Linked DNA regions of Plantactinospora sp. BC1. Each later gene encodes a partner of the first gene's protein in a complex. Links are inferred from orthologs where the notes say so. Each region holds a gene or a part of one and is shown in the gene's direction. Other genes may lie near its edges.

What was found. Proteins that work in one complex are often made in the same cells at the same time.
Region 2: the proteins of secA (region 1) and secY are in contact, whole or in part, in a crystal structure (PDB 3DIN), measured with the Thermotoga maritima proteins. The link is inferred for Plantactinospora sp. BC1 from one-to-one orthologs. Residues at the interface, in WP_004082002.1 of Thermotoga maritima: Glu261, Ala262, Arg263, Lys300, Ala301, Arg302, Thr303, Ile304, Ile305, Leu323, Tyr324, Asp325, Pro326, Val329, Ser330, Tyr333, Ile336, Lys340, Phe345, Val349, Glu363, Phe364, Tyr374, Ser375, Gly376, Gly377, Glu393, Ile395, Thr482, Ser483; in WP_004081795.1 of Thermotoga maritima: Glu108, Gly109, Glu110, Glu111, Ala236, Glu237, Arg238, Arg239, Ile240, Thr241, Ile242, Gln243, Tyr244, Ala245, Arg246, Arg247, Val248, Thr249, Gly250, Arg251, Arg252, Val253, Tyr254, Gly256, Ala257, Ser258, Thr259, Tyr260, Leu261, Pro262.

Annotation. Positions count from the first base shown.
Region 1 is NZ_CP028158.1:3,187,534-3,192,479, reverse strand. What follows is about bases 651-4,093. They hold secA (preprotein translocase subunit SecA), read left to right. Parts: upstream 651-1,034; coding sequence 1,035-3,893; downstream 3,894-4,093. Other genes in these bases: C6361_RS39200 (Rv3235 family protein), read right to left, coding at 4,039-4,093; C6361_RS13725 (GNAT family N-acetyltransferase), read right to left, coding at 651-863. Outside these bases: more of C6361_RS13725, read right to left, coding at 1-650; more of C6361_RS39200, read right to left, coding at 4,094-4,392. UniProt on the Escherichia coli protein: Required for protein export, interacts with the SecYEG preprotein conducting channel.
Region 2 is NZ_CP028158.1:6,031,703-6,034,745, reverse strand. Bases 1-2,882 are described here. They hold secY (preprotein translocase subunit SecY), read left to right. Parts: upstream 1-716; coding sequence 717-2,048; downstream 2,049-2,882. Other genes in these bases: map (type I methionyl aminopeptidase), read left to right, coding at 2,713-2,882; C6361_RS26405 (adenylate kinase), read left to right, coding at 2,049-2,702; rplO (50S ribosomal protein L15), read left to right, coding at 38-481; rpmD (50S ribosomal protein L30), read left to right, coding at 1-38. Also shown: more of map, read left to right, coding at 2,883-3,043. UniProt on the Escherichia coli protein: The central subunit of the protein translocation channel SecYEG. Consists of two halves formed by TMs 1-5 and 6-10.

The DNA of each region.
Region 1 (4,946 bases):
GCGAAGACCGCGCCGGTACCCCGTCGCCACACCGTCGGGCCGTGCTCGTGCACGAAGAACTCCGCGTCCGAGCGCTGGTACGGGTCGGGCACGGTGGTCCAGCGGATGCTCTCGGGGTCCCGGCAGGTCCGCACGATCGCGTCCAGGTCGGGCTCGTGCAGGGGGCGGAGCCGCAGCTCCGTACCGTCGGCGGGCCGGGCGAAGAGCACCGGTTGCGGCGCGGCGAAGACGGCGGTCCGGCGGGCCTCGAGCGAGCCCTTGCCGGCCGGGCCGTCGGTCGGTCCCGTGCCGTCCGGGTCGGCGGCGGCCAGGTCGTCCGGCAGCAGCGAGCCGACCCAGCCGTCCCGGACGCCGTGCGGGTGCGGGTCGGCGAGCCGGAGCCGCCCGTCGACCTGGAAGCCGGCCCGGAGCGCGACCAGCCGGGAGGCGTGGTTGCCGACCTCGGCCTGCCAGACGATCCGGCGCAGCCCCAACTCCGCGAAGGCCCACCGGCACACCGCCCGGGTGGCCCGGACCGCCACCGCCCGGCCCCGGGCCCAGGGGGCGGTCCAGTAGCCGACCTCTCCGGAGCGGAGCACCGGGTCGATGCTGATCAGCCCACAGGAACCGAGCAACTCGCCGGTGGCCGCGTCGCGGACGACGAAGGGCGCTCCGGACCCCGTCGACCAGGCCCGCGGAGCCCGCTTGGTGACGAAGTCGATCGCGTCCTCCAGCCGGTACGGGCTCGGCACGGCGGTCCAGCGCTGGATGGCCGGATCCTGGCACGCCCGGTGTACGTCCTCGACGTCCTCGGCCCGCCAGGGCCGGAGCAGCAGCCCCGCCTCGACGATCTCGACCCCGTCCGGCCTGCTGTTCTGGTTCATCGGGCCATCGTGCCGGAGGGTTCGCCCTGGGCGTAACCGGATTTACCGGCCCTCAAGGCTACTATCGGACAGAATGTCCGGTTCGCTGAACGGGAGGGGCGGCGCGACTGACGATCGGGCCGGTGATGCGCCTACGATGGTTCGGCAGACTGTCTAGGGGAGCGTTGATCCGTGTCGATTCTGGAAAAGGTCCTACGCGCGGGCGAGGGGCGCATGGTGCGCCGCCTCAAGGCGATCGCCAACGCCGTCAACTCGATCGAGGACGACTACGTCAACCTCACCGACGAGGAGCTGCGGGCGCTCACCGACCAGTTCCGGGAGCGGCTGGCCGACGGCGAGACCCTCGACGACCTGCTGCCCGAGGCGTTCGCCACGGTGCGCGAGGCGGCGTCGCGGGTGCTCGGCCAGCGGCACTACGACGTGCAGATCATGGGCGGCGCGGCCCTGCACTTCGGCAACATCGCCGAGATGAAGACCGGTGAGGGCAAGACCCTGACCTCGGTGCTGCCGGCCTACCTCAACGCGCTCTCCGGCAAGGGCGTGCACATCGTCACGGTGAACGACTACCTCGCCGAGCGGGACGCGGCCTGGATGGGCCGGGTGCACGAGTTCCTCGGCCTGACCGTCGGGGTGATCCTGCCGAACCGGCCGGCCGCCGAGCACCGGGCCGCGTACGAGGCCGACATCACCTACGGCACCAACAACGAGTTCGGGTTCGACTACCTCCGGGACAACATGGCCTGGAGCAAGGAGGACCTGGTCCAGCGCGGGCACAACTTCGCGATCGTCGACGAGGTCGACTCGATCCTGATCGACGAGGCCCGGACCCCGCTGATCATCTCCGGCCCGGCCGAGCACTCCGCCCGGTGGTACTCGGAGTTCGCCGGGGTGGTGGCCCGGCTCCAGCCCGGCAAGGACGGCGAGGGCGACTACGAGGTCGACTACGCCAAGCGGACCATCGCGGTGACCGAGCGCGGCGTCGCCAAGGTGGAGGACCGGCTCGGCATCGACAACCTCTACGAGTCGGTGAACACCCCGCTGGTCGGCTACCTGAACAACGCGATCAAGGCCAAGGAGCTCTACAAGCGCGACAAGGACTACATCGTCAACGAGGGCGAGGTCCTGATCGTCGACGAGTTCACCGGCCGGATCCTGCACGGCCGCCGCTACAACGAGGGCATGCACCAGGCGATCGAGGCCAAGGAAGGCGTGGAGATCAAGCAGGAGAACCAGACTCTTGCCACGATCACCCTGCAGAACTACTTCCGGCTCTACAACAAGCTCTCCGGCATGACCGGTACCGCCCAGACCGAGGCGGGCGAGTTCAACAAGGTCTACAAGGTCGGCGTGGTCACCATCCCGACGCACCGCCCGATGGTCCGGATCGACCGGCCCGACGTGATCTACAAGACCGAGCGGGCCAAGTTCAACGCGGTCGTCGAGGACATCGCCGAGCGGCACGCCCTCGGCCAGCCGGTGCTGGTCGGCACGGTCTCGGTGGAGAACTCCGAGGTGCTCTCCCAGCTCCTGCGCCGCCGGGGCATCCCGCACGCCGTCCTGAACGCGAAGTTCCACGCCAAGGAGGCGGAGATCATCGCCCAGGCCGGGCGCAAGGGCGGAGTCACGGTGGCCACCAACATGGCCGGCCGGGGTACCGACATCCTGCTCGGCGGCAACCCGGAATACCTGGCCAACACCGAGCTGCGGCAGCGCGGCCTGGACCCGGTCGAGCACGGCGACGACTACGCCAAGGCGCTCGAAGAGATCCTTCCGCGCTGGAAGGAGGCCTGCGACGCCGAGGCCGAGGAGGTCTCCTCGGTCGGCGGCCTCTACGTCCTCGGCACCGAACGGCACGAGTCGCGGCGGATCGACAACCAGCTACGCGGTCGGTCCGGCCGGCAGGGTGACCCCGGCGAGTCCCGGTTCTACCTCTCGCTCCAGGACGAGCTGATGAAGCGGTTCCGGGCCGGCGCGGTCGAGGCCGTGATGGAGCGGTTCAACATCCCGGAGGACGTCCCCATCGAGTCCAAGATGGTGACCCGGCAGATCAAGAGCGCCCAGGCCCAGATCGAGGGCCAGAACGCCGAGATCCGCAAGAACGTCCTCAAGTACGACGAGGTGATGAACAAGCAGCGCCAGGTGGTCTACGCCGAGCGCAAGCGGGTGCTCGACGGCGAGGACCTGAACGACCAGATCAGGCACATGATCGACGACGTGGTCACCGCGTACGTCACCGGCGCGACCTCGGACGGCTACGCCGAGGACTGGGATCTCGACCAGCTCTGGGCCAGCCTCAAGCAGCTCTACCCGATCGGTGTCACCATCGACGACATCGTCGAGGAGTCCGGCGGCGAGCGGACCAGCCTGGACGCCGACTTCCTGCTCGAGCAGCTCAAGCAGGACGCCTTCGCGGCGTACCAGCGGCGCGAGGAGGAACTCGGCAGCGAGGCGATGCGGCAGTTGGAGCGGATGGTGCTGCTCCAGGTCATCGACCGCAAGTGGCGCGAGCACCTCTACGAGATGGACTACCTCCAGGAGGGCATCAGCCTGCGGGCCTACGCCCAGCGTGACCCGGTGGTGGAATACCAGCGCGAGGGCTTCGACATGTTCGCCACGATGATGGACGGGATCAAGGAGGAGACGGTCGGCTTCCTCTACAACCTGGAGGTCCAGGTCGAGGAGGCGAAGCCGGCTCCGGCCGAGGCCGACGCCGGGCCGGCCCCGATGCAGGTGCCGACGGACTCGCCCGTGGAGATCCGGGCCAAGGGCCTGGGCCGGGCACCCCGGACCCAGGGTCTCCAGTACTCCGCACCGACCATCGACGGCGAGGCTCCGGCGACCGGCGGGGTGGCGGTCGAGCGTCCGCAGGCACCGGCGCTCGGTGTGGGCGGCCCGCCCCCGCCCGCGGCGTCCCGCCGGCCCGCTCAGGGCCAGACGGTCGGCGCCAACGCCCCGTCCCGGAACGCGCCCTGCCCCTGTGGGTCGGGCCGGAAGTACAAGCGCTGCCATGGAGCGCCCGGCGGCGCCTGATCGCCCACGCGCCTGATCGTCCGATGCCCCCGACCGTCGCTCGGCGGTCGGGGGCACCGCTGTGTCAGGCACGGCACCGGTGGCTTGGACGGTCCGGCGGGAGGTGCGCCGGCCGGGCCCGACCGAGCGCGGCGGCCGCGGCCGGTCAGAGCAGGGCCACCGAGGTACCGACCCAGCTTCCCCGGCGCCGCTCGATCCGGAACGCCATCGCCCAGGTACGCCCGGCGACCCCGACCGCGGCGGCCGCCTCGACGACTCCGGGCCGGGGTTCACAGACCCTCAGCCGGCGCAGCCGCACGGTGCGGACCGGTTGTCCGGGCCGGCGCCGGCCGGAGACCCGGCCCGTGGCGGAGGCGAGTTGCGCGACCATGCCGGCCGCGTCGGTGGGGCTGGCCAGCGCGCGCACGTGCCCGGCCGGTCGGTAGCCGTTGACGATCTCCAGGCAGGTGTCCAGGAACCGCTTCGCCGCCCGCTTCGCCTCGGGGGTCGCGCCGGCCACCGCCTCCGGGACCGGTGGTGGGGTGGTCGTCCCGGCGGCACCTGGACCGTCGGAGGCGGCTGCCCGGGCGGGGTCCGGGGCCGGGCGAGCCCTGCCGACCCTGCCCTGGTGCGTCGGAGCGGCCGCCCGCAGGCCGGCCGGGTGAGGGTGCGGAACGGGCGTGCTCACCGGGGCGGTGGGTCGGGACGAGGTCGTCGGCACGGCGAGCGGGTGGCCGATCCGGCCCGGGCGCCGACTCTCGGTCGCCGCCGGCCGGAACCGTTCGACCGCGGGCGGGACGGCTCGGGGCGGTGGTGTCAGGTCGACCCAGGTCTCCGGGACACGTTCGTCGTCGAAGGGCGGATCAAGGGGCGGTACGGGGCGCAGGCGCACGGTGGGCCGGCGAGGCGGCCGGGTGCGGGCGACGGGCATTTCACTCCTTCCTTAATCTTGCGTTTGCTTTCGTTTGCCTCCGACGGGCTAATTTCTAACCGATCCACTCGCCGCCGTCAATGACTCGAATCCGATCGGCGCGTCGTCGGGTAGCTCCTTGACCCGGCCCCGGAGACGGCGGC
Region 2 (3,043 bases), 2.8 Mb from region 1 along the record:
CCGTGAGCCACCTCGTGAAGGTCGAGGAGGTCGAGTAATGACGATCAAGGTCCACCACCTGCGCCCGGCCCCCGGAGCGAAGACCGAGAAGACCCGGGTGGGTCGCGGTGAGGGCTCGAAGGGGAAGACCGCCGGTCGCGGTACCAAGGGTTCCAAGGCCCGGAAGAACATCTCGGCGGCGTTCGAGGGTGGGCAGATGCCCATCCACATGCGGCTGCCGAAGCTGAAGGGCTTCAAGAACAAGTTCAAGGTCGTGTTCCAGGTGGTCAACCTGGACCGGCTCGCCGAGCTGTTCCCGGAGGGCGGCCAGGTCGGTCCGCAGGAGCTGGTTCAGGCCGGCGCCGTCCGCAAGGGCCAGCCGGTGAAGGTTCTCGGTACCGGGGAGCTGGGCGGGGTCGCCCTCCAGGTGTCGGCGCACGCGTTCAGCGCGTCGGCCAAGGAGAAGATCACCGCTGCCGGCGGCTCGGTGACGGAGCTGTAGGACGTCGCGGTCGAGGCGCTCGCCCAGTTGATGGCAACTGGCGGGCGCCCTGACCTACTAGGGGTCCATCGATCCCGTTAACATCGGAAACGGTGAATGTTCTCCGGGTGGATCTGCCCGGGAGCGCGCCGGACTGTTAGAGTCCGATCCCAGCTATGGGTATCGGGTCGATCGCCCGACAACCACCCCGTCCCGCCATGAACCACCGGCGGCCGCCTCGCGCAGGAGGAAGAAGTTGCTCTCCGCCTTTCTCAGTGCGTTCCGCACGCCTGACCTGCGCAAGAAGCTGCTGTTCACAGTAGGCATCATCGCGGTCTACCGGCTCGGTGCGACGCTGCCCAGCCCGGGCGTCTCCTACGGCAACGTGCAGCAGTGCATCCAGACCATGGAGTCGGGTGAGGGCAACGGCGTCTTCAACCTGCTCAACCTCTTCTCCGGCGGCGCGCTGCTCTCGCTGTCGGTCTTCGCGCTGGGCATCATGCCCTACATCACCGCCTCGATCATCCTGCAGCTGCTCACCGTGGTCATCCCGCGGTTGGAGCAGCTCCGCAAGGAGGGCCAGGCCGGTCAGGCGAAGATCACGCAGTACACCCGTTACCTCACCCTCGGCCTGGGCATCCTGCAGGCCTCGGCGTTCGTGGCGCTGGCCCGTTCCGGCCAGCTCTTCAACGGGATGTGCCAGGAGTTCCCGATCATCCCGGAGGGCACCGGCCTGCCGACCTGGCTGACCGTGACCGTCCTGGTGATCACGATGACCGCCGGTACCGGTGTCGTGATGTGGCTCGGCGAGCTGATCACCGACCGCGGCGTCGGCAACGGCATGTCGGTGCTGATCTTCACCTCGATCGCCGCCCGGCTGCCCAGCGAGGGCTGGACCATCAAGAACAACAAGGGCTGGGGCATGTTCGGCCTGGTCCTGGTCCTGGTCCTGGTGGTCATCACCGCGGTCGTCTTCATTGAGCAGGCCCAGCGCCGCATCCCGGTGCAGTACGCCAAGCGCATGATCGGCCGGCGGATGTACGGCGGCACCTCCACCTACATCCCGCTGAAGGTGAACCAGGCGGGTGTGATCCCGGTCATCTTCGCGTCGTCGCTGCTCTACCTGCCGTCGCTGCTGCTCCAGTTCTTCGACCAGAACAACCTGAACAACTGGCAGACCTGGGTGCAGAACCACCTGGTGCAGCCGGACAGCCCGACCTACATCAGCGTCTACTTCCTGCTGATCATCTTCTTCACGTACTTCTACGTCTCGATCACGTTCAACCCGACCGAGGTCGCGGACAACATGAAGAAGTACGGCGGGTTCGTCCCGGGCATCCGGCCGGGCAAGCCGACCGCCGACTACCTGGACTTCATCCTGAGCCGGATCACCCTCCCCGGTGCGCTCTACCTGGGCCTGATCTCGATCCTGCCGAACTTCTTCTTCATCTGGCTGGACAGCCAGCAGTACCAGAACTTCCCGTTCGGCGGCGTCGCGGTGCTGATCATGGTCGGTGTCGGGCTGGAGACCGTGAAGCAGATCGAGAGCCAGCTCATGCAGCGGAACTACGAAGGGTTCCTGCGGTAGATGCGACTCGTTCTGGTCGGTCCCCCCGGGGCGGGCAAGGGGACCCAGGCCGAGTTCATCGCCGCCCACCTCGCCGTGCCCAAGATCTCGACAGGGGACATCTTCCGGGCCAACGTGTCGCAGGGCACCCCACTCGGTGTCGAGGCGAAGCGTTACATGGACGCCGGCAAGCTGGTGCCCGACGAGGTGACGATCAACATGGTCCGGGACCGGCTCGCCCGCCCGGACGCGGCCGAGGGCTTCCTGCTGGACGGATTCCCTCGGACGACCCCGCAGGCCGCGGCGCTGGACAAGCTGCTCGCCGATCTGGGCACCGCCCTGGATCTGGTCATGGAGCTGGTCGTCGACGACGACGAGGTCATCCGGCGGCTCTCCGGCCGGCGTACCTGCCGGGGCTGCGAGAAGGTCTGGCACATCGAGTTCGACGCCCCCTCGGTGGCGGGCGTCTGTGACCGGTGTGGCGGTGAGCTGTTCCAGCGGGACGACGACAAGGCGGAGACGATCGCCGAGCGGCTGCGTGAGTACGCCAGCAAGACCGCACCGTTGATCGACTACTACGGCGCGCAGGGCAAGCTGGTCGGGATCGACGCCACCGGGCCGGTGGAGGACGTCACCGTCCGGGCTATCGACGCCCTGCGGTCGTACGGCGGATAGGCTGGGCACCATGCGCCGACCCCAGCTGGACATCCAGCTGAAGACCCCGGAGCAGATCGAGCTGATGCGGGCTGCCGGGCTCGTCGTCGCGGCGGCCCTGGAGCGGATGCGCGCGGCCGTGGCTCCCGGCGTCTCCACCGCCGATCTCGACGCGATCGCCGAGTCGGTGATCCGGGAGGCCGGCGGCACCCCCTCGTTCAAGGGCTACCACGGTTATCCGGCCTCGATCTGCTCCTCGGTCAACGAGCAGATCGTGCACGCCATCCCGGCGCCGACCCAGGTGCTCCGGGACGGCGACCTGATCTCCATCGACTGCGGGGCGATCCTCGACGGCTGGCACG